Regions from separate parts of the Neobacillus sp. Fa239 genome, predicted to be linked through region 3. Evidence: riboswitches for the same ligand, from Rfam matches in the RefSeq annotation. Region 3 holds a riboswitch; each other region holds the start of a gene.
The links. A riboswitch is a leader RNA that binds a small molecule or an ion and turns the genes downstream of it on or off. The one in region 3 is predicted to bind lysine.
Positions count from the first base shown of each region.

Region 1: it holds a riboswitch for lysine, as region 3 does, so the genes downstream of both, ACZ5XR_RS17690 (amino acid permease) here and ACZ5XR_RS21320 (aspartate kinase) in region 3, are expected to answer to the same signal.
Region 2: it holds a riboswitch for lysine, as region 3 does, so the genes downstream of both, dapA (4-hydroxy-tetrahydrodipicolinate synthase) here and ACZ5XR_RS21320 (aspartate kinase) in region 3, are expected to answer to the same signal.

Region 1 covers NZ_AP041611.1:3,624,522-3,632,444, forward strand. Annotated here, with positions in the region: gene ACZ5XR_RS17660 (erythromycin esterase family protein) at 1-97, shown strand, start outside; gene ACZ5XR_RS17665 (YmaF family protein) at 175-516, opposite strand; gene ACZ5XR_RS17670 (DUF1657 domain-containing protein) at 690-893, shown strand; gene ACZ5XR_RS17675 (DUF1657 domain-containing protein) at 984-1,190, shown strand; gene ACZ5XR_RS17680 (DUF421 domain-containing protein) at 1,209-2,069, shown strand; gene ACZ5XR_RS17685 (YitT family protein) at 2,127-2,942, opposite strand; lysine riboswitch at 3,266-3,458, shown strand; gene ACZ5XR_RS17690 (amino acid permease) at 3,598-5,103, shown strand; gene ACZ5XR_RS17695 (hypothetical protein) at 5,169-5,438, opposite strand; gene ACZ5XR_RS17700 (SHOCT-like domain-containing protein) at 5,443-5,826, opposite strand; gene ACZ5XR_RS17705 (DUF2089 family protein) at 5,828-6,199, opposite strand; gene asnS (asparagine--tRNA ligase) at 6,368-7,759, opposite strand; gene ACZ5XR_RS17715 (alpha/beta hydrolase) at 7,914-7,923, opposite strand, start outside.
Region 2 covers NZ_AP041611.1:181,629-189,551, forward strand. Annotated here, with positions in the region: rRNA gene ACZ5XR_RS00825 (23S ribosomal RNA) at 1-2,265, shown strand, start outside; rRNA gene rrf (5S ribosomal RNA) at 2,461-2,577, shown strand; tRNA gene ACZ5XR_RS00835 (tRNA-His) at 2,610-2,685, shown strand; tRNA gene ACZ5XR_RS00840 (tRNA-Ile) at 2,691-2,764, shown strand; gene ACZ5XR_RS00845 (hypothetical protein) at 2,823-3,008, opposite strand; gene dapA (4-hydroxy-tetrahydrodipicolinate synthase) at 3,174-4,055, opposite strand; lysine riboswitch at 4,182-4,362, opposite strand; gene ACZ5XR_RS00855 (alpha/beta fold hydrolase) at 4,477-5,286, opposite strand; gene ACZ5XR_RS00860 (alpha/beta fold hydrolase) at 5,305-6,105, opposite strand; gene ACZ5XR_RS00865 (P-loop NTPase family protein) at 6,119-7,117, opposite strand; gene ACZ5XR_RS00870 (L-cysteine desulfidase family protein) at 7,252-7,923, opposite strand, start outside.
Region 3 covers NZ_AP041611.1:4,300,202-4,308,124, forward strand. Annotated here, with positions in the region: gene sdhA (succinate dehydrogenase flavoprotein subunit) at 1-186, opposite strand, end outside; gene ACZ5XR_RS21310 (succinate dehydrogenase cytochrome b558 subunit) at 237-845, opposite strand; gene ACZ5XR_RS21315 (YslB family protein) at 1,290-1,742, shown strand; gene ACZ5XR_RS21320 (aspartate kinase) at 1,864-3,087, opposite strand; lysine riboswitch at 3,200-3,377, opposite strand; gene uvrC (excinuclease ABC subunit UvrC) at 3,445-5,217, opposite strand; gene trxA (thioredoxin) at 5,343-5,657, opposite strand; gene ACZ5XR_RS21335 (electron transfer flavoprotein subunit alpha/FixB family protein) at 5,821-6,798, opposite strand; gene ACZ5XR_RS21340 (electron transfer flavoprotein subunit beta/FixA family protein) at 6,835-7,608, opposite strand; gene ACZ5XR_RS21345 (enoyl-CoA hydratase) at 7,727-7,923, opposite strand, start outside.

The DNA of each region.
Region 1 (7,923 bases), 680 kb from region 3:
TGTTCCTTCCCAAATGAGTCTTCGCTATGATGGATTTTTATTTATTGACCAAACAAATGCGCTACACCCGCTCGTCCTGGAAAAAATCCCTTATTGATAAAGAAAGAGGCTGTCCCAAAAGGGTTCTGACCCTTTGTTTGAGACTGCCTCTCCTGATTCGATTTACATTTTTAATTATTTCGTCCCCGGTGCTGGATGATCAACACCTTTTACATGGTGGCTATGACCTTGTTCTTCCGATGTATGGAAATCATAATAGTGAACATGCATGCCATTTCCAACAGGAATCGCTGGACTTGAATAGGCCTTGTAGTGATGGGTGTGACCATCCTCAAATAATACATAGCCTTCCGTGTAATGAATATGCCCGCCATCTTGAGTTTGAATTGGCGGTGATGTTACATCTAAGCACTGATGAACATGGTTTGAACTCACCCCTGTATAATCGACGGAACCATGATTATGATGCGGAACAAAACCAGTTATAAAGTCATCTTTACCTATATGCTTAACCACTTTCTCCCCCCCCATTTTTAAAACCTCTAATTTAATTTATATGCAGACATAGTCCAAAATTAGTCAGGAAAACGTTAAGTTTATTTTTCCAAAAAATGTTCTACATAAGCCTCCAAATGAAATCGCATACTACTTTTGTAATTTCAATTTTATGAGAAAGAGGGATTATTTAAATGACTGTAGGAACACAAGTAAAGCAAGCTTTAGCTGGTTTAAAAAGTGCTCAAGCCAGTTTTGAAACCTTTGCATTAGCAACTGACAACCAAAATGCTAAGCAATTATACCAACAGGCTGCCCAACAAACACAGGCCGTTCTAGATAGCCTAGAACCACGCCTTCAAGAAATACAGGCAGAAGAGCCACAATACAATCAATAATAAAAAATAGGTTGGCGACTTTGCCAACCCATTTTTCATTTCATTCCGTATCATAATGAAAAATTTTAAATCAAAAGGGGAAAGATGAATTTGACGATTGCTTCTAATGTGAAACAAACCCTTGCCGGCCTCAAAAATATTGAAGCAGAGCTATCATCACTTGCTCTTAATTCACTGGATGAGGAAGCTAAAAGAGTTTTTCATGAAACATCCTTAACGATGGGCGAAGTAAAAAAAGACCTGCAAACACGTGTATATGAACTAGAACGACAAGAACCCCAATATAAAGGGTCCTAAAAACAGAGGTGAAAACAAATGCCGGGTTGGTTTTATATCGTTTCGCGCTCAATAATTTTTTTACTGCTCTTATTTATTACCACAAAAATCCTTGGTAAAAAACAAATTTCCGAGCTTTCCTTCTTTGAGTATGTCGCAGGAATTACCATCGGCAGTATTGCGGGTGAGGTAGTTACCGGACTTGAAAGCAATATGTATCATGGGGCATTGGCCATTATTGTATTTGGTCTTGTTACTTTTTTAGCCAACTTCTTATCGTTAAAAAGTAAAACATTTCGTGACATTGTCGAAGGTAGAGGAACAGTCATTATAAAAGATGGGAAAATTTTAGAAGAGAATATGAAGAAGGAAAAATACACCATTGATGAAATATCCGCACTGCTTCGTCAAAAGGATATTTTTAGAGTGGCGGATGTTGAATTTGCTGTTCTAGAACCAAGGGGAAATTTAAGTGCCTTATTGAAAAAAGAAAACCGGCCAATAACACCAAAGGATTTACAAATGAAAACAGCTAATGAAAAAGAGCCGCAGACCGTCATTATGGATGGAAAAATATTAGATGAGCCGTTACGATCAGCTGGAAAGAGCCGCGGCTGGCTGCATACCGAGTTGGAAAAGGTTGATGTGACGCTCGATAATGTGTTTTTAGGCCAAGTGGACACGTATGGAGAACTTTCCATTGATATTTATGATGATAAGCTTAAAGTACCCTCTTCTGCCCAGCGGCCGCTATTATTGGCCATGCTGAAGAAAACTCAGGCCGATTTAGAGCTGTTTTCTCTTTCAACCAATTGTGAAAAAACAAAAGCGATGTATAAGAAAAATGCAAATAAAGTCCAGGATGTAATTGATAAACTGACTCCCTATCTTAATGGATAAACAAATATTCTTGTAAATTGTTACTAATATTAAAAAAACCCCCTTTTTGGGGGAAATTCAATGTGGGCTTGGCCGATGGAACAGACCCATTACTTCGATTGTTTCTGTGATATTTACAAAAGCGGCTGAATCCACCTCTGCAATTAAATTTTTCACATCATTCAGTTCGTATCTGGAAATCACCGTAACTAATATGTTTCGTTTATCATTGGAATATCCGCCAACCCCATCCAATATAGTCAGCCCACGATACAAATTAGAAATTAAATGCTGCCTCATTTTCTCGCCATTTTCTGTAATAATCATAATCGTTAACTTTGCATGGTCCGTATAGATTGCATCGACAACTTTTCCGGTTACAAATATTGAAACTAAAGTATTAAGGGCTGAATCCCAATTTAGTAAAAATCCGCTAATCACAATAACAACTGCGTTCATACCCGAGAGCAGTACACCAATCGGGAAATCCATTTTTCTTGCTAAAATCATACTGATAATATCAAATCCGCCAGTAGAACCGGAACAGCGAAAAACGATGCCAACTCCCAGTCCAGTTAATGCTCCGCCGAATATAGATGAAAGAATTTTATCCTCTGCAATGGCATGAACAGGGATTACGTATAAACCAAGTGAGATAATAATAACCGAAAAGATGGAATGAACAATAAACTTTTTACCTAGCATCTTATATCCGATAACCAGTAATGGAAAATTCAAGAGAAAGTTAGCAAATCCAGTATTAAGGGGTGTTAACATCCCCAATATCATGGAAATACCGCTCATTCCCCCACTCAAAACTTGATGAGGGATTAAGAAGAGATTAAATCCAATCGCTACGATGAGCGACCCTATAATGATCCCAACAAACTGCAATTAATTTCCCTCCTATTTCCAACAGAGATTCTTAAAAATATAATACAGATTCTATCTTTCATTGTAAATTTAATAGTTTTTTACAATAATATACAATTATCTGTCAATTCCCACTATTCTTTATGCGTATTTTTGTATAACTCCATGAAAAAACTTAACAACAGTGTATTTTCATGTAAAAAAAATTGTTTTTATTCATTTCTGTTTTCTAAATAATCTTCGGTTCGACTCGAGATCATTTTATGTAAAAATTATGGATTGACAATTCCACAATAATATTTATACTTTATTATGTTACTTATATATATAAATCCTCATCAAGCCGATGAGGTAGAGGTCGCGGTTTTTATCAGTATAATAGACGAGGTGAAGAGACACCTATGACTCTGTTAGAAAGGAAAAGCTGCCGAAGTGTGTTTATATTCTCTTGAAACAAACATGCTGGGGCTGTTTCCAAATAGGAACAGAACTGTCACGACTAGTCCTACCGGCTAATCGTGTTGAGCTATCTTTCGGAAGGTATGATGCGGGGTATTTCTATGCCACTGAATCTACTTCAGTGGCATTTTTTATTCCAAACTCCTTCCAAAATGAAAAGCTTCATCATCTTAATCAGGGGCTGAAGCTAGACAATTAAAGAAAAGGAGTAAAAAACATGCAATCTGCACGTAATTTAAAATCGAACGTAAAGTCCGGTGTCTCTTCAAGTGTTGATACTAGTTTTCCATCAAGGAAAAAGGAGAATACAGGATTAAGACGGAGCCTAAAATCTCGGCATCTTACCATGATTTCACTCGGAGGTACAATTGGTACAGGACTATTCCTTGCCAGTGGCGGTGCGATCCATACTGCCGGCCCAGGTGGAGCCATTCTTTCCTATTTAGTAATTGGTGTAATGGTCTACTTTTTAATGACAAGCCTTGCTGAAATGGGGGCATACATGCCTGTAGCCGGAAGCTTTAGCACCTATGGCACCAAGTTTGTAGACCCTGCATTTGGATTTGCCCTTGGCTGGAATTATTGGTATAACTGGGCGATTACCATTGCTGCAGAATTAGCTGCTGTAACAATGATTATGAAGTTTTGGTTTCCACATACCCCATCAATTCTATGGAGCGGTATCTTTTTAGTTATCATGTTCCTCTTAAACTTTATTTCTGTAAAAGGGTTTGGGGAAGCTGAATATTGGTTCTCATTAGTAAAAGTTGTCACCGTTATTATTTTTATCATCACTGGAACACTAATGATTTTCGGTATTATGGGCGGACATGTGATTGGGTTTAAAAACTTCACTGTCGGTGATGCCCCATTCCATGGCGGTTTCATGACGATGCTTGGAATCTTTATGGCAGCAGGATTTTCTTTTCAAGGAACGGAACTTCTTGGTGTTGCTGCTGGGGAAACTGATAATCCTGAAAAATCAATTCCACGAGCTGTTAAACAAGTTTTCTGGCGGATTCTTTTATTCTATGTATTAGCTATTTTAGTTATCGGTTTATTAATTCCTTACACAAATGCAAACTTAGCAAACAGTGAAATTACCGTCAGTCCATTCACGCTTGTTTTCCAAAAAGCTGGAATTGCATTCGCAGCTTCAGTCATGAATGCCGTTATTTTAACAGCTGTCTTATCAGCAGGAAATTCAGGTATGTACGCATCGACCCGTATGCTTTGGGATTTGGCGCGTGAAGGAAAAGCACCAAAATTCCTTGGTAAATTAAACAAAAATGGCGTTCCTGTAAATGCTTTAATCGCAACCACTTTAGTCGGGACACTTGCCTTCCTTGCTTCATTATTTGGAGATGGAACCGTATATGTTTGGTTACTAAACGCTTCAGGGATGTCAGGTTTCATTGCATGGCTTGGTATCGCGATTTGTCATTACCGTTTCCGTAAAGCATTTGTTGCACAAGGTAAAGATTTAAGCCTGCTTCCTTACAGAGCGAAGCTTTTCCCATTTGGGCCAATTTTTGCCTTTGTAGTATGTGCAATTGTTGTTTTGGGACAAAACTATTCAGCATTTATGGGGGACCATATCGATTGGAACGGTGTTCTTGTTTCTTACATCGGCTTACCATTATTTTTGATCCTTTGGCTTGGCTATAAATTTACAAAGAGAACAAAGGTCATTCCATTAGAGAAATGCGATTTAAATAATTAATTCAAAAAAGCACGCAGCAGCGTGCTTTTTTCATTCTGTCTGTTTTTATAAAATGGAACTTAGGCTTAAAGCCTGACAAATACTTCAGTTCCATCCTTAAGTATAATCTCGACTAAAACTATACCCTTTTGCTCTGAAAGCGCCCGCAGGAGCGGTTTTAAATCTTTCCTATCTATTTTCGGAACCTTAAAGGACTTTCCGCCTTTTTCTATCGCTTTGTTTGCGATCATTACGATTCGTTTTGATGTAAGAATTACACTCATCATGGTTAAAAAGGCATAAGGAACAGGTACGGTAAATTTTCGGTCCTTTGTTTTAATTTTTACTTTTAGCATAGCATCACTCTATCGTCACAAATACTTTTTCACCTTTGGCTGAGGTGATATCAACAATTTGGCCGTCGACTTCATTTTCAATTGCTTCTATTAATAGGTCAACATTAATGTCTTTTACATACTTTTCTGCTTCCGGGATTTTTTCCGCAATGCTCGTTCCCACTTTTAAAACTGCCTTTACGAGCTTAATTGGCAGATTAACATTAACATTATCCCCTACTTCGGAGGAAACTCTTATTTTAAGCATTTTATTCATATAAGGAATTTCTTTTCTTAATTGAATCGGGTTTTCTTTTCCTTGCAACGCGTTAATTAATTCAGTTGCTTTCTCTTTATCCAGCTTTCCTTCCTCCACCATGGTTAGCACTCTTGAAATTTCCTCTTTCATTTTAAGATTCCCCCTCTTTAATTAACTGAATAGCTTCTTCTGCCGTAATTTCTCCTTTTTCAAGCATCGAGACAATTTTTTTCTTATCTATGTCCATTTTCTTTGCTGTGGTAAAACCCAAGGAGTTTATAATATCATCCAATTTTCCACGCACGGTTGGGTAGGAAACTCCCAGTTCCTTTTCAACTTCCTTAATGTTGCCCCGGCATTTTAGAAAGATTTCGATGAAGTGAAGCTGCTCCTGTGCAAGAGAAGCAAATTTCGATAATGAAAATTCATTTTCCACGATAGTATGGCAATGGGTACAGTGTAGTTTTGTAATGGTTAATTGATTGCTGCAAACCGGACAATTCGTGATTAGTGGATAGGCCATTTTTATCTCCTTTCCTGATTTATCCATATCATACAACAATTGATTCAAAATTTAAAGATTAAAATTAATTTATTTTAAAGTTTTAATAAAAAATATTAAATATATTAATTCTGTATTTAAATTTATGCACAAAAAAAGAAGGAACCTTGTTAGGCTCCTCCATTTTTATTAAAATTCTGCATTTCCAGGCGTTCTTGGGAATGGAATCACATCTCTGATATTGGACATACCTGTTAAGTACATGATTAAACGTTCAAAACCCAGGCCGTAGCCAGAGTGCTTCGTTCCGCCATACTTTCTTAATTCCAGATACCACCAATAATCTTCCTCATTCATTCCAAGCTCTTTGATCTTAGAAGCAAGAATTTCTTCACGCTCTTCACGCTGGCTTCCGCCAATCAATTCGCCAATTCCTGGTACCAATAAATCTGTTGCCGCAACGGTCTTTTCATCTTCATTTAACCTCATATAAAAGGCTTTGATTTCCTTTGGATAATCGGTTACAAAAACAGGCCGCTTGAATACTTTTTCGCATAAGTAGCGTTCATGCTCTGTTTGAAGGTCAGCGCCCCATTCAACAGGATATGCAAACTTTTCTTCAGACTTTTTAAGCAGCTCAATTGCTTCAGTGTAGGTTACTCGGCCAAAATCAGCAGTATGTGCTTGATTTAAACGATCTATTAAACCTTTTTCAATAAAGCTGTTAAAGAAGTTCATTTCTTCTGGCGCTTGTTCAAGCACATAGCCAATCACATATTTCACCATTTCTTCTGCCAAGTCCATAATATCCGGCAGCTCCGCAAACGCAAGCTCTGGTTCAATCATCCAAAACTCGGCAGCGTGTCTTGCCGTATTAGAGTTCTCTGCTCTAAATGTCGGACCAAAGGTATAGACATTACGGAATGCCAAGGCAAACGCTTCACCAGATAGCTGACCACTTACGGTTAAATTGGTTTCTTTATTAAAGAAATCCTTAGAAAAATCCGCATTTCCTTCCTCATTTTTTGGCAGATTGTCCATATCAAGAGTCGTAATTCTGAACATTTCTCCCGCACCTTCTGTATCACTTCCAGTGATGATTGGCGAGTGTACATAGACGAACCCTTTGTCTTGGAAGAATTTATGAATTGCATAGGATGCTAACGACCGAACACGGAAAACGGCTGAAAATGTATTGGTTCTAGGACGTAAATGAGCAATTGTTCTTAAATACTCAAATGAATGCTTTTTCTTTTGCAATGGATAATCAACATTTGAATTTCCTTCAATGGAAATAGCTGTTGCTTTAATTTCAAATGGTTGCTTTGCCTGAGGAGTGTGGATAAAATCTCCCTCGACCTTAATGGATGAACTGATCGCCAGCTTAGCAATTTCTTTAAAGTTCTCTAAATGTTCATCAAATACAACTTGAACACCTTTAAAAAAACTGCCATCATTTATTTCAATAAATCCAAAGGTTTTCGAATCTCGAATGGTCCGAATCCAACCGGATAATTGGACCTTTTGATCAATATAATTTTCAGTATTTCTGTACAAATCCTTTATTAAGGTATTTTTCATTAATAACGACCTCCTAAACCATATGTATGCAAAAAACCTTTCATCCCGAGCGGGACGAAAGGTAAAATCCACGTCATAATTTTTCTTTTATCCCTCCAATATTATATAAATATCACAGGCAAAAAACAACCATCAACACATTTTCTATTGCTTTTTACGTTGAT
Region 2 (7,923 bases), 1.6 Mb from region 3:
GCGAAAGCGAGTCTGAATAGGGCGTTTTGAGTATGTGGTCGTAGACCCGAAACCAGGTGATCTACCCATGTCCAGGGTGAAGTCCAGGTAACACTGGATGGAGGCCCGAACCGACGCACGTTGAAAAGTGCGCGGATGAGGTGTGGGTAGCGGAGAAATTCCAATCGAACTTGGAGATAGCTGGTTCTCTCCGAAATAGCTTTAGGGCTAGCCTCACGTTGTTAGAGTCTTGGAGGTAGAGCACTGTTTGGACTAGGGGCCCTCATCGGGTTACCGAATTCAGACAAACTCCGAATGCCAAAGACTTATCCGTGGGAGTCAGACTGCGAGTGATAAGATCCGTAGTCAAAAGGGAAACAGCCCAGACCACCAGCTAAGGTCCCAAAGTATACGTTAAGTGGAAAAGGATGTGGAGTTGCTTAGACAACCAGGATGTTGGCTTAGAAGCAGCCACCATTTAAAGAGTGCGTAATAGCTCACTGGTCGAGTGACTCTGCGCCGAAAATGTACCGGGGCTAAACGTATCACCGAAGCTGTGGATTGACACCATTAGGTGTCAGTGGTAGGAGAGCGTTCTAAGGGCGTTGAAGCCAGACTGTAAGGACTGGTGGAGCGCTTAGAAGTGAGAATGCCGGTATGAGTAGCGAAAGATGAGTGAGAATCTCATCCACCGAATGCCTAAGGTTTCCTGAGGAAGGCTCGTCCGCTCAGGGTTAGTCGGGACCTAAGCCGAGGCCGAAAGGCGTAGGCGATGGATAACAGGTTGATATTCCTGTACCACCTCTTTATCGTTTGAGCAACGGGGGGACGCAGGAGGATAGGGTAAGCGCACTGCTGGATATGTGCGTGTAAGCAGTTAGGCTGGTGAATAGGAAAATCCGTTCACCGTGAAGGCTGAGCTGTGATGCCGAGGGAAATAGAGTACCGAAGTTCCTGATTCCACACTGCCAAGAAAAGCCTCTAGCGAGATAAAAGGTGCCCGTACCGCAAACCGACACAGGTAGGCGAGGAGAGAATCCTAAGGTGAGCGAGAGAACTCTCGTTAAGGAACTCGGCAAAATGACCCCGTAACTTCGGGAGAAGGGGTGCTCATTGAGGTGAATAGCCTCGATGAGCCGCAGTGAATAGGCCCAGGCGACTGTTTAGCAAAAACACAGGTCTCTGCGAAGCCGCAAGGCGAAGTATAGGGGCTGACGCCTGCCCGGTGCTGGAAGGTTAAGAGGAGGGGTTAGCGTAAGCGAAGCTCTGAATCGAAGCCCCAGTAAACGGCGGCCGTAACTATAACGGTCCTAAGGTAGCGAAATTCCTTGTCGGGTAAGTTCCGACCCGCACGAAAGGCGTAACGATCTGGGCACTGTCTCAACGAGAGACTCGGTGAAATTATAGTACCTGTGAAGATGCAGGTTACCCGCGACAGGACGGAAAGACCCCATGGAGCTTTACTGTAGCCTGATATTGAATTTTGGTACAGCTTGTACAGGATAGGTAGGAGCCTGAGATGCCGGAGCGCCAGCTTCGGTGGAGGCGTCGGTGGGATACTACCCTGGCTGTATTGAAATTCTAACCCGCACCCCTCATCGGGGTGGGAGACAGTGTCAGGTGGGCAGTTTGACTGGGGCGGTCGCCTCCTAAAGAGTAACGGAGGCGCCCAAAGGTTCCCTCAGAATGGTTGGAAATCATTCGCAGAGTGTAAAGGCATAAGGGAGCTTGACTGCGAGACCTACAAGTCGAGCAGGGACGAAAGTCGGGCTTAGTGATCCGGTGGTTCCGCATGGAAGGGCCATCGCTCAACGGATAAAAGCTACCCTGGGGATAACAGGCTTATCTCCCCCAAGAGTCCACATCGACGGGGAGGTTTGGCACCTCGATGTCGGCTCATCGCATCCTGGGGCTGTAGTCGGTCCCAAGGGTTGGGCTGTTCGCCCATTAAAGCGGTACGCGAGCTGGGTTCAGAACGTCGTGAGACAGTTCGGTCCCTATCCGTCGTGGGCGCAGGAAATTTGAGAGGAGCTGTCCTTAGTACGAGAGGACCGGGATGGACGCACCGCTGGTGTACCAGTTGTCTTGCCAAAGGCATCGCTGGGTAGCTATGTGCGGACGGGATAAGTGCTGAAAGCATCTAAGCATGAAGCCCCCCTCAAGATGAGATTTCCCATAGCGTCAAGCTAGTAAGATCCCTGAAAGATGATCAGGTTGATAGGTCAGAGGTGGAAGCGTGGCAACATGTGGAGCTGACTGATACTAATCGATCGAGGACTTAACCAAATAGAAAAGCGGAGGCGACTGTTCAACTTCGAGAGACGTTGGAGAGCCGGCACTGCAAATCCTGCTTTTTGGATTTGTAGGGACGGATCGAAACGGCCGAGAAGTTAGGAGCCGAAGCTAGACAGATTACCTCGTTTTTACGGAAACTTCTTCTGCATTATCTAGTTTTGAGAGAACGATCTCTCAAATAAATAGTCTGGTAATAATGGCGAGAAGGTCACACCCGTTCCCATCCCGAACACGGAAGTTAAGCTTCTCAGCGCCGATGGTAGTTGGGGGCTGTCCCCCTGTGAGAGTAGGACGTTGCCAGGCTAAGCCCCTTTTGGGGCTATTATTTTATGATGGCGGCTGTGGCGAAGTGGTTAACGCATCGGATTGTGGTTCCGACATTCGTGGGTTCGATTCCCATCAGCCGCCCCATATTTGGGCCTATAGCTCAGCTGGTTAGAGCGCACGCCTGATAAGCGTGAGGTCGATGGTTCGAGTCCATTTAGGCCCATATATAAAAGAGCGATTACCGATAATGGGTAATCGCTCTTTTATTGAAACAAAAAACATTAAGTCTCCAATATTTGTTTCTCTTTTTCAATTTCTATAGCAGAAGCAATATAGGCAAAACCATTCATAATAAAGTAAATAACATTGGATTGGACCCGATCCGTTTCTCCTAAATAAGTGTTTATGATAATGATGCCGGAATATAGAATAACAAAAAATAAAGCAATTTTATTGAAAACTTTCATCCTCATTCAACTCCTTTTTAGGAATCTAATATTTAATCATATTTGCTTTAAGCTATTCTTATTCCAGCGTAAAGGTGCCATAGTTACAAGCGGAATACTTGTGAATAAAAAAAGCTGGCAAACTCCAGTGCATTATGGAGTTTTGCCAGCTCGTTTTTATTTTTTTTAGGCATTGATTTTGCTTGACGGAAGGATACTTAAAAGAGTGCTTTTTTCTTCATTGCTTAAAGGGACCATTGGCAGGCGGACGCCGCCTACATGGATACCGCTCATATTTAAAGCAGCTTTTACCGGTGAAGGGCTTGGCGCAACAAATAATGCTTTCATAATCGGAAGAAGACTGCGATGTGAAGCTGCTGCCTCTTGCACATGGCCATTTTTAAATTGGTTAACCATTTCTTGCATTTCATTACCTATGATATGGGATGCAACTGAAACAATACCGGCGCCGCCGATAGCTAAAACCGGAATGGTTAATCCATCATCTCCGCTGTACAATGTAAAATGACTCGGCGTTTTACTTATAATTTCGGCCATGGAATCTAAGTTTCCGCTTGCTTCCTTGATAGAAACAATATTATCAATCTGTGCAAGTCGAACAATGGTCTCAACGGACAGATTGACCACACTTCGTCCCGGAATATTATAAAGCATGATTGGTAGTTTCGTAGATTCGGCAATCGCTTTAAAGTGCTGATACAATCCTTCTTGGGATGGCTTGTTGTAATACGGCGCAACAAGCATAATTCCATCCACTCCAACTTCTTCCGCTTTTTTCGTTAAGCTGATCGATGCTCTCGTGTTATTGGAACCCGTACCGGCAATGACTGGAACTCTTCCGGCAGCAACTTCGACAACAAATTTAAATAACTCTACTTTTTCTTCTGTTGTTAGTGTTGGGGACTCGCCCGTTGTACCGGCAATGACCAATCCATCAGTTCCATTGCTAATTAAATAGTTTACTAATGTTCTTGTAGCGTTAAAATCAACATCGCCATTTTGATCAAAAGGCGTAACCATCGCAGTTAAAACCTGGCCAAAATTCATCAATTCTCACCCTTTTAAAAATATTTTTTAATATTTAGAGGTGGTTAAGGCCCTTCAAATTCAACGCAAAAAAGCAGCAACGAGGGTTCGCTGCTGCAGTAGAAACGTAAAGATATCAGTTCCTATGCGTGAGATAGCCCTCCATATAGTTTCCTATATGACAGTTCTGTATTTTTTCAACAGCAGAACCAGCTTCAAGTCCAATGAGAGTCATTGAAGCTTCGGCAAATTCCCCTTTCCATAATCATCACGGGACCTCATCATCCTCAAACTATGTACTAATGGTCTTTGCACCTCTATCCTCACTTCAAAAGGTATGAAGTAAGAAAATATTTAATTACTATTTAATATATCAGAAGTTTCCTAGAATTTCAAGTGGGGTCAGTCCCCCGCTGCTTTAACGCAGCGGGGGACTGGCCCCCTATCTTTTTAAGAAATCGATAATATGGGAGTTAAATTCTGCAGGCTTTTCCATATTGAGCATGTGGGCGGTATCTGGGAGTGTAATTTTCTCTGAGTCTATTATTTTTGAATGGAGGTAGTCGGCAATCTGCCCAAATTCAGGGAAATCATATTCTGGGGTGATGATTAATGTAGGAACCTTGATTTGATTGACGATTGCCATATAATTCGTTTCCGGAAATATTAATTTTCCAGTTCCTCTTTCTTTTGTAAAAGAATGACGAACCATATCAGAAAACTGCTTTTGAACCACAGGATTCACCTCTTCCAATTTCCGAAAGGGACCTGCTGTCCACGCCTGGCACATCAGTTGGATGGCCTTTTCTAATTCCCGTTTCTGATAACACTTGTTCATTTCTTCATCATGCTTTTGCTTCTGTGGAGACACCTTTGTCCATCCCGTTAGTCCTGTGGAAGCAACAATTAAGGAATCAACCATTTCAGGATGTTCCAAGGTGAAATCAATACCCAGCTTCCCACCAACAGATAGGCCAAGTAAATTCATGCGTTCGATATTCAAGTATTCTAGTAAGCTCTTAATATCTTTTAATAAATGGTAATCCTCATGATGCACATGTGAACGACCATATCCTGGCAAGTCAAAACGAATGACTTGAAACTGCTTGGATAGCTCATCAAATTGGGCATCCCACATTCTCGAATCGACTGGAAGGCCGTGTATCATCACTAATGGCTTGCCTTCACCTTTTATTTCGTAATACATTTTTGTTCCATTGATCGCTGCAAAACTTGCTTGGCTAGTTACCATGTCGTTCAACTCCCTCAATTATAGTTTTAGAAGAAATTCGAGAATTTCCTGATTGAACCGTTCTGACTTTTCCAAACTCATAAAGTGTGCTGCATCTGGAATGATTCTCTTTTCGCTGTTAGGAATCTGCTTTACATAAAAATTAGCAATCAGGTGATAATCGTGAAAATCTAATTCCCCAACTAAAACAAGTGTTGGAACATTGATCGCTGGTAATAGATTTCTTGTATCCCCTGTCGGCAGTGGTGTGCCCTCCCGCAGAATAATCGAAAGTGCCTCTTGGAACATCCGTTCAACTAAATGGCAAATTTCATCCAACCCTGTATTATTACGATAGGGGCCGTAAATACTTTTCCATTTTAACAGTCGAAGCATTTCAGCATCATTTTTTTCGCGATAGCATTCTTGAAACCTTTTAAAATAATCTTGAAGTTCGAGGGACCATTGATGCCCAACCATCCCTGGACTAGCCAGTATGAGACTTTTCACCTTCCCAGGGTATTTCAGGGTAAAAGTGGGGGCAATGGTTCCTCCATACGAATATCCCAATATATGGGCACTTTCGATGCCGATTTCGCTCATCAAATCATGAATATCATCAAGTATCTGGAATTTTCCAGCTGGCATTGGCGTTCTGCCAAATCCCCGGCAATCAAAGCGAATCACCCGAAAGAACTGTGAGAAGCTAAGAAACTGCCGATCCCACATGCGTAAATCTGAATCCAGACCATGGATGAGCAGCAAAGGCTCGCCATTACCTGCCATTTCGTAATACATTTCTACGTCAGAGAGCTGGGCATACCCTTTTATTGTCTCCAATTGAACTCCCCCATTACGAATTTAACAGCTGTTGAACTTCTTTTAACGTCTCCTGAAGTGGGATATAGACACCTTCCTTGTTGGTAAAGGCTACCGTTATTAAGAAAGGCTGCTCTAGGTAGGCTTCCAGCTTTTGTCCCTTTTGATAAATATCCTGGTCAGCGGCAGCCATATGCTCAAATCCATAGGAAGCCGCAAGAAATCTTAATTCTCTGTAGCGGCGAAGCAATTTGCGAGCATTTTGCTGTGTCTGCATATGGATTTTATCAACATTTGCGCCTTCTACTAAGATGGAGGTAGAGTAAACGGGATTGATAGCAGGGTAAATCCTTCGTGAAATTAATTCGGCATCAAATTGTAAAAGCGTATCCAGTGGGCCATATGGTTCTTGGATATCAACGGCCTCACCCCTTAAATCGACCAAGCAGGTGGTTAGATTGGTAACACCGGCTTCCTGCAGTTTTTCTATTAGGGAATAGATCTCTCCAGTGAGGACCATTTGCCGGTCAGCCGCGAGAAATATCGTCTCCTTCTCGTCCATTTGAGTGATGAGTTCGTATGCTTCATCGATGGTTTTGCACACAATTTTCGATTCGTTGATGACTTCTTCGATCCCCAGTCCTTCGTCTCGAGGCATTAAAAGGATAGTCGGATTGCCTTTAAGATTCATTCTGTGAAAAATCTCTGCCAATACAACGAGCTGTCCCATTCCAGGCCGGGCAACAAAGCCAATAGTTCCGCCGCGGGTTATTGGAGCAAAAAGGTCTATTACTTTAATTCCCGTTTCAATCATTTCGACATCACTTCCCCTTAGTATGAGTTCATCTAATGAACAGTCTGCCAGTTCCGCAAGCGCAGCGAGTGTTCGAACCTCAGCTCTTCCAATTGGAATTTTCCCTGTGCATAAATTAGAAACCGTTGCAGGGCGCAGTCCAACAGTAGAAGCGGCAACAGTTAAATTGGGAACGCGCTGCCTAAGTAAGCTAACATTTAATCTTAAATGATCCATCATGACTCTCCCTTCTATTACTCTTTGGTGAAAAATAATTACTTTCAAGAGTAATGTATTACATAGAGGAATAAAATGTCAACAAAAAATTAGGGGTCAGTCCCCCGCTGCTTTAAAGCAGCGGGGGACTGACCCCCTTATTTTTCAAGCATTAATTTTAATATCAGTTCATCTGTTTGCCGGGTTCCTTCGTTTCCAAGTTTGCAGAAGCTTTCGATGCTTTTTTCGACGTCATTTTGAATAAAGCCGTCTGTCGATTGGATTTCTTGATGGTTCAATGCCAGCAAGGCTGATTGAACCGCGACATTGGAACACGTGGAAACTTTCATGGCGCATCCGGCCTTGGCCCCGTCGCAGATCATTCCTGACACATTGCCAATCGTATTTTGAATTGCTGCTTTTATTTGTTGAAGGCTGCCATCAAGCAGATATACAATCGCGGCGCTTGCCCCCATACCGGCAGCAGTTACGCCGCATAAGGCGGACAAACGGCCAAATTTGGATTTGATATGAATCGTAATAAGATGGCTTAGGGCCACTGCAAGAATCATTTTTTTCTCCGAAACCTGCAGCTTCTCAGCCACGGCCACAACAGGTAAGGTTACAGCAATTCCTTGATTTCCACTTCCCGTATTTGCCATAACCGGCATGATTGAACCTGCCATTCTGGCATCGGAACCAGCAGCGGCTAGTGACATAGCAGCTGTGGCCAAATCATCAGAAAGAAATCCTTTTTTTACATTTTCTTTAATCGTTCTACCAACATTTAGCCCATAAACGCCGGAGAGTCCTTCGACTCCAATATTACG
Region 3 (7,923 bases):
AGTTGAATCCCCTTCACCTTTTGTATTTACTGCTCCATTAATACCACCTTGGGCACAAACAGAGTGAGAACGTTTAACCGGTACAAGTGAAAATAACTCAACCGGTGTTCCTGATTCGGCAACTTTAATCGTTGCCATCAAGCCGGCTAATCCGCCGCCGACTATGATCACCTTACCCTTACTCATTGTGACTCACTCCCTAATCCAAAATCCGTTTTTTTCCGAACAATTCTTGTTTATACAAAAGCAAACATCGCTTGAATTCCTACAATTGAAAGAAGAATAAAAATTATAATTGTTACGTATGTAGAAATTACTTGAGAACGTGGTGACACTGTGATACCCCAGCTAACCATGAATGACCATAACCCGTTTGAGAAGTGGAAAATAGTTGAAATTACTCCAACTAAATAAAACCCAAACATGAATGGTGAAGATAAAATGTGCTGCATCATTTGGAAGTTAAGCGCTGCACCGAAAGCCATAGCGATTCGAGTTTCCCAAACATGCCATGCAAGAAAGATTAATGTGATTACGCCTGTTATACGTTGGAGAAGGTACATCCAGTTTCTAAAAAAGCCTAGTCTACCAACATTATTTGTAGCCGTAAAAGCAATATAAAGTCCATAGATAGCATGGAATAATAATGGTAAGTAAATAAGTATCCATTCTAATACCCGCACAAATGGTAAACTTTCCATGAAATTTGCCGCTTTGTTAAATGATGCTACCCCTGATGTTGCAAAATGATTGACTGTTAGGTGCACGATTAGAAATAAGCCAATCGGAACAACTCCGAACAACGAATGCAATCTTCGTGACACAAACTCTCGATTACCCGCCATATTTTACCCCCCTAAAATTTTAAACGTGATGAAAAGCCTCACTCCTTTTTTATGCCTCTATAAAGGAAAATTTAGCCTTCACCAGTATGACAAAATTGTGACATGTCCATTTTACTCCCAACATCATACACCGTCAAGAAACCGGATACAGAATTTATTTTCTAAAAATAAAATTTTTAAAAAAATTCGATAGTTTGACAGAATAATATTTATTTCTATTAATTGGATTAATTTTGAAGCCATCCCAATAAAATTTTAAGAAATTACCAACGTATAACTGATAGAAAATTCCTAAATAGGATAAAATAATTTTCAAGGTAAATAAGAACTTGATATTGCAAAATAGCAAATTTTTCATTTAATCCCCATCAAATTTTAATTAAAAACTGTACTGAAATAAAACACAAATTGTATATAATAGAATGATAGAAAGAGGGGAGACTTGTGAAAGATAGTACAGCTGCCATTCAGCATATGGATTTAGATGAACCCAGGGACATATCAATTTTTGGTTATGAATTAATCAGAGAAATTCTTTTGCCTGAGATATTGGGAAAGGATACGCCTGAAATCCTGTATTGGGCAGGAAAACGCATCGCAAGAAAATATCCTTTAGATGATTTTGATGGTATCATTGAATTCTTCTCACGGGCCTCATGGGGAGAACTAACGATCAAACGTGAAGGAAAGGACGAACTCGAATTTGAGCTGTTCAGTCCACTTATCGTTTCCCGTGTAAAATCAAAAGCAGAACACTTTTTCCAGCTCGAAGCAGGATTTTTAGCCCAACAAATCGAGTCCCAGAAAAAAGTCATCTCCGAAGCCTTTGAACACCCCATCAAAAAATCAAACAAAGTCCTATTCACCGTAAAATGGGACCAAAAAGACACCATATAGGTGACAACATTTAGGTGACAGGCACCGTTCGTGGACAAAACACCCTGTTTTGTCCACGTAGGGTGGACACTGCAAAAAAGCTTTCATGGGTTCGATCCCGTGAAAGCTTTTTTGTTATTTTTTACTCAGCAACGGCTGAGAGTTCAAAGGCATCGTGGAGTGCTTGAACGGCTTTAAGCATGCTTTTTTCTTCCACTACCGTTGATACTTTGATTTCAGAGGTGCTGACCATTTTGATTTGAATATTTTGCTCGGCGAGCACTTCAAACATTCTTGCTGCTACCCCTGGATTGGAAATCATTCCGGAACCGACAATCGACACTTTTGCCAGCTGGTTTTCCGCATCAATTTGCTCATAGTTAAGCAATTCTTTGTTGTCTTCCAAGACTCTTAATGTCTCCATTAAATCTTCTGTCTTGATCGAGAAAGAAAGATTTGCCGCTCCTGCCTCAGTGGTGCTTTGAATAATTATATCGACGTTAATATGGTGCGCCGCCAAGGTGGTAAAAATGGTGGATAAACTCGTTAATGAATTGGCTAGACCCAATACAGTTACTTTCGTAATTTCATCCTCAAATGCGACACCGCGGACTACTAGATTTTGTTCCATTGTTGCTTCCTCCTCAATCACTGTTCCTTCGATTTTCTCCATACTTGAACGGACTTCTAGTCTCACTTGATAATTTTTTGCAAATTCAACTGCACGCGGGTGCAGGACCCCTGCTCCCAAATTGGCTAACTCGAGCATTTCATCATAAGAAATAGATAACAGCTTCCGAGCACCTTTAATATATCTTGGGTCTGTCGTAAATACTCCGGTAACATCCGTATAAATATCACATCGATCAGCTTTGAGTGCAGCTGCTAATGCTACGGCAGTTGTATCAGAGCCACCGCGGCCGAGTGTGGTAATTTCGCCGTTTTCAGTGATGCCCTGGAAACCGGCAACGATCACCACTTTGCCCTCAGACAGCTGGCTTTCAATTTGCTCTGTCCTTACATCAGTAATACGGGCATTCCCATGGACTGGTTCTGTGACAATCCCTGCCTGCCAGCCGGTAAAGGAAACAGCTTGCAGACCTTTTTGATTTAATGCCATCGATAATAATGCAATGGATACCTGCTCCCCTGTGGTCAACAGCATATCCATTTCACGTTTGCTTGGCTGCGCAGAAATTTCCTTTGCCAGCGTGACGAGGTGGTCCGTTGATTTTCCCATAGCCGATACGACAACAACAACATTGTTACCGCGTTCGGTTTCCGCTTTAACCGACTCCGCCACATTCATTATTCTTTCTACACTGCCAACGGAAGTTCCCCCGAATTTTTGCACAATTAATCCCATTGTTTCTCCTTCTTTCAGCTAGGCTTCTCCATATTTTTCTCAAAAAAAATAAAAAAGCAATGAGAGAGTATCTCATTGCTTGATCAACACGAAAAAAATTCATGCGTATACAATGTAAGATAGCTCTCCAAGACATATGTCTTGACAATCCAGTATTTATTCAACACAGGACCAGCAAAGAAAGAAATGAGACTTCCTTCACTTCGGCGAGCAAACCCTTTCATGGTTCTTCCTTGAAGCTCATCCTTCTCAGAACCATTACTCTTGAAGCTCGCACCTCTACCTACACTTTAATATAAAAGTGTTAGTAATATAATTTTCACTCATTATAGCATAGTCCCATTTTTGTGACAATGCCTAGGACTGAAGTTTTTTGATTAATTCCTCCGCGACATTTACAGGGATTCCAATCGCTGTAAATTCCTCTATACTCGCTTCTTTCATTTTTTTCACCGAACCAAACTGTTTTAACAATAGCTTTTTCCGTTTTTCACCCACACCAGGTATATCATCAAGGAGGGATTGAAATGCACTTTTCCCACGGGTCTGCCGATGGAACGTAATCGCAAATCGGTGTACCTCATCCTGAATTCTTTGCAGCAAATAGAATTCCTGGCTGTTTCGGGCAAGAGGAATGATCTCAAGTGGATTCCCGTACAGTAATTGCGAGGTACGGTGCTTTTCATCTTTTACTAACCCGGAAAGAGGAATATCCAACCCAAGCTCATTCTCCAGCACGTCCCGTACTGCTTCAACATGACCCTTCCCGCCATCGATGATAATCAAATCCGGGAGCGGAAGTTCCTCCTTTAATGCCCGTGAGTATCTTCTCCTCGTAACTTCTCTCATCGATTCATAATCATCCGGACCTATAACCGATTTTATTTTATATTTGCGGTATTCCCGTTTATTCGCTTTTCCATCCGTAAAAACGACCATAGCAGAAACAGGGTCTGTCCCCTGGATATTTGAGTTATCAAATGCTTCAATGCGGTGAGGTGTATAAATTCCAAGCAGTTCACCTAGGTTTTCGACTGCTTTAATCGTTCTTTCCTCATCTTTTTCAATCAGTGAGAACTTTTCGTTCAAAGCAATTTTTGCATTCTTAATCGCCATTTTTACGAGATCCTTTTTTTGCCCCCGCTTAGGCTGCAACACTTTTACTTCTAAAAGCTGTTCTGCCATTGCCAAATCCACTTCATCCTGAATGAGAATTTCCTTTGGCTTAAAATGATTGGCTTTCTGATAAAATTGACCCAAAAATGTAAGGATTTCTTCCTCTGGCTCATTATAAATCGGAAACATGGAAACATCCCGTTCAATCAGCTTCCCTTGGCGGACAAAAAAGACCTGCACGCACATCCACCCTTTATCAACGGCGTAGCCAAACACGTCTCGGTCAGTAAAATCGGTCATCGTGATTTTTTGCTTTTCCATAATCGTTTCGATATGAACGATTTTATCACGGAATTCCTTGGCCCGTTCAAAATCAAGCTCTTCCGCAGCAGCTGTCATTTTTTCCGTTAATTCTTTTTTAATATCCGTAAAACCGCCATTTAAAAACCGGGTAATCTCATCAGTCATCTGCCTATACTGTTCTTCAGCAATATCATTTACACACGGTGCCAGGCATTGTCCGAGATGGTAATACAAACAGACCCGATCAGGGAGAGTTGAGCATTTTCTTAATGGATAGAGACGATCAAGAAGCTTTTTCGTTTCATTCGCTGCTCCAACATTCGGATATGGTCCAAAATACTTACCTTTATCTTTTTTGACTTTCCTCGTAATGATTAACTTCGGATGCCTTTCCGCGGTCAGCTTGATAAACGGGTAGCTTTTGTCATCCTTCAGCATGATGTTGTATTTGGGATCATATTTCTTGATTAAATTTAATTCAAGAAGAAGTGCTTCAATATTTGATGAAGTCACTATATATTCAAAGTCTTCAATTTCATTCACAAGCCTTAAGGTCTTCCCGTCATGCGATCCGGTAAAATAGGAGCGGACACGGTTCTTTAATACCTTTGCTTTCCCCACATAGATGATTGTCCCTTGACGGTCTTTCATCAAATAGCAGCCCGGCTGGTCTGGGAGTAATGTCAGCTTTTGCTTGATTGTTTCATTCATTTAGGCCACTCCGCTCCGTCCATAATTTTTCTATATCGATAAAATTGTAAAACAAACCTAATATAAAGGAAAGTTAAAAAAACCTTAGCCGATAAAAATCAGGCTAAGGTTTTTTTAACTAATAATTAAATATGCTTTTCTAAAACACCAGCTAGTGCTTCTTTTGGCTGGAAGCCGACTACCTTGTCAACGACTTCACCATTTTTGAAAACGAGTAATGTAGGAATGCTCATCACGCCATATTTAGCAGCTGTTTCCTGATTATCATCTACATCTAATTTAACAATCTTTACTTTATCGCCGATTTCTGAGTCAAGTTCATCAAGAACTGGAGCTATCATTTTACAAGGTCCGCACCAAGGAGCCCAGAAATCTGCAAGTACAAGGCCTGAACCTGTTTCAGCAGCAAAATTTTGATCTGTAACATGTGAAATTGCCATTTTTGTTGCCCTCCTAAAAAATACTTGAAATACTACCGAAAGTATATCACCGTTTGAAACATCATGCTAATTTTTTGATTGGATGCAATTTTCCCAATGATTATATCTTATTCGGCAGCGATAAAAACGAGCGGGTTTTTCGCCGCTCGTTCTTTCCTACTTATTATGAGTGTACTTTTAATTTTTTAAACTCTTCCGTTAATAATGGAACAACCTCAAATAAGTCTCCAACAATTCCATAATCGGCCACTTTGAAGATGTTTGCTTCCGGATCTTTATTGATGGCAACGATCACTTTGGAGTTGGACATACCTGCTAAATGCTGAATGGCTCCGGAGATTCCACAGGCAATATAAAGGTCTGGCGTTACAACCTTACCGGTTTGCCCGATTTGCAGGGAGTAATCGCAGTAGTCGGCATCGCAGGCACCGCGGGAAGCGCCAACCGCGCCGCCTAATACTTGGGCTAACTCTTTTAATGGAGCAAAGCCTTCGGCGCTTTTTACGCCACGGCCGCCTGAAATCACTACTTTAGCTTCACTAAGGTCCACGCCTTCGCTCGCTTTTCTGACAACCTCTTTAATGATGGCGCGAAGATCTTTAATCTCGACAGAAAGAGCTTCCACTCCGCCAGTTCTGCTTTCATCTTTTTCAAGCGGTGCAATATTATTTGGACGGACAGTTGCAAAAATTAACCCGTCGGTAACAATTTTTTTCTCAAAAGCTTTACCGGAGTAAATGGGTCTTGTAAAAACGATATTTCCGCCGGCTGTTTCAATCGCGGTTACATCGGAAATTAATCCCGATGAAAGCTTTCCGGCAATTCTTGGTGATAAATCTTTCCCCAAAGCTGTATGACCGAAAACTAATCCCTCAGGCTTTTCTTTATCAATAACGGCTAACAAGCTTTGCGCATAACCATCAGAAGTATATTGGGTTAATTTTTCATCTTCCACCACTACAACGCGGTCAGCACCCGATTGGATTAGTTCAGCTCCTAAAGCGCTTACAGCTTTGCCAATTAATACACCTACTACCTCTCCGCCCTCTGCCATAGTTTTCCCGGCAGCAACAGCTTCGAACGATACATTACGTAATGATCCGTCACGGACTTCACCTAATACAAGTACTTTTCTAGACATTCGATTACCTCCTGAAACTTTATTATAAAAAAACGATTAAATTACTTTTGCTTCAGTATGAAGAAGTTGAACAAGTTCTTTTACCTGATCATTTAAATCACCTGATAAAACTTTTCCTGCCTCTTTTTTCGGCGGTAAATAAATTTCAATCGTCTTTGTTTTTGCTTCAACATCGTCTTCTTCAAGATCAAGATCATCTAATTCAAGCTCTTCAAGCGGTTTCTTTTTCGCTTTCATAATCCCAGGCAAGGAAGGATAGCGAGGCTCGTTTAATCCTTGTTGAGCGGTAACCAAAAGTGGAAGGCTCGTTTCAATCACTTCTGAATCTCCTTCAACATCTCGAGTAACGGTTACACTGCTGCCGTTGATTTCCAGCTTTGTAATCGTGGTGACATAAGGAATATTTAATAATTCGGCAACACGAGGACCGACTTGACCAGAACCGCCGTCAATCGCCACATTCCCTGCAAGGATTAAATCTGCCTTCTTATCTTTTAAGTATTCAGCTAGGATTTTGGCAGTCGTAAATTGATCGCCGTATTCAACATCATCTTCAATATTTATTAAAGCGGCTTTATCAGCTCCCATTGCAAGGGCGGTGCGCAGCTGCTTTTCAACTTCTTCATTTCCGACGGAAACGACCGTAACTTCTCCACCAGCCGCATCGCGAACTTGGATTGCCTCTTCGATTGCATATTCATCATAAGGGTTGATGATAAATTCTGCTCCATCCTCATTGATTTTTCCACCGCTTAAGGCAATTTTTTCTTCAGTATCAAAGGTTCTTTTCATTAACACATAAATGTTCATGGTTTCCCTCCTATAAAATTTCGAGCATTCGCTCAGTTTGAAAGATTAAGAAAATTTTTTTCAAAAAAATTTTTATAATAACTTCCCAGCGGGCAGAAATAAACCCGCATACGGAAGTTTATTCACCTTTAAATTGCGGTTCTCTTTTTTCGATAAAGGCTTGGATTCCCTCTTTGCCATCATTTGACATAAACACTTTACCGAATAACTCTGCTTCTTTAGCAGTACCAGCATAAAACTCTTCAGTTTTTGCATAATTCAATAATAATATAGCGGCGCTTAAAGAGCCATGGCTTTTCTTGGAAATTTTCGCCG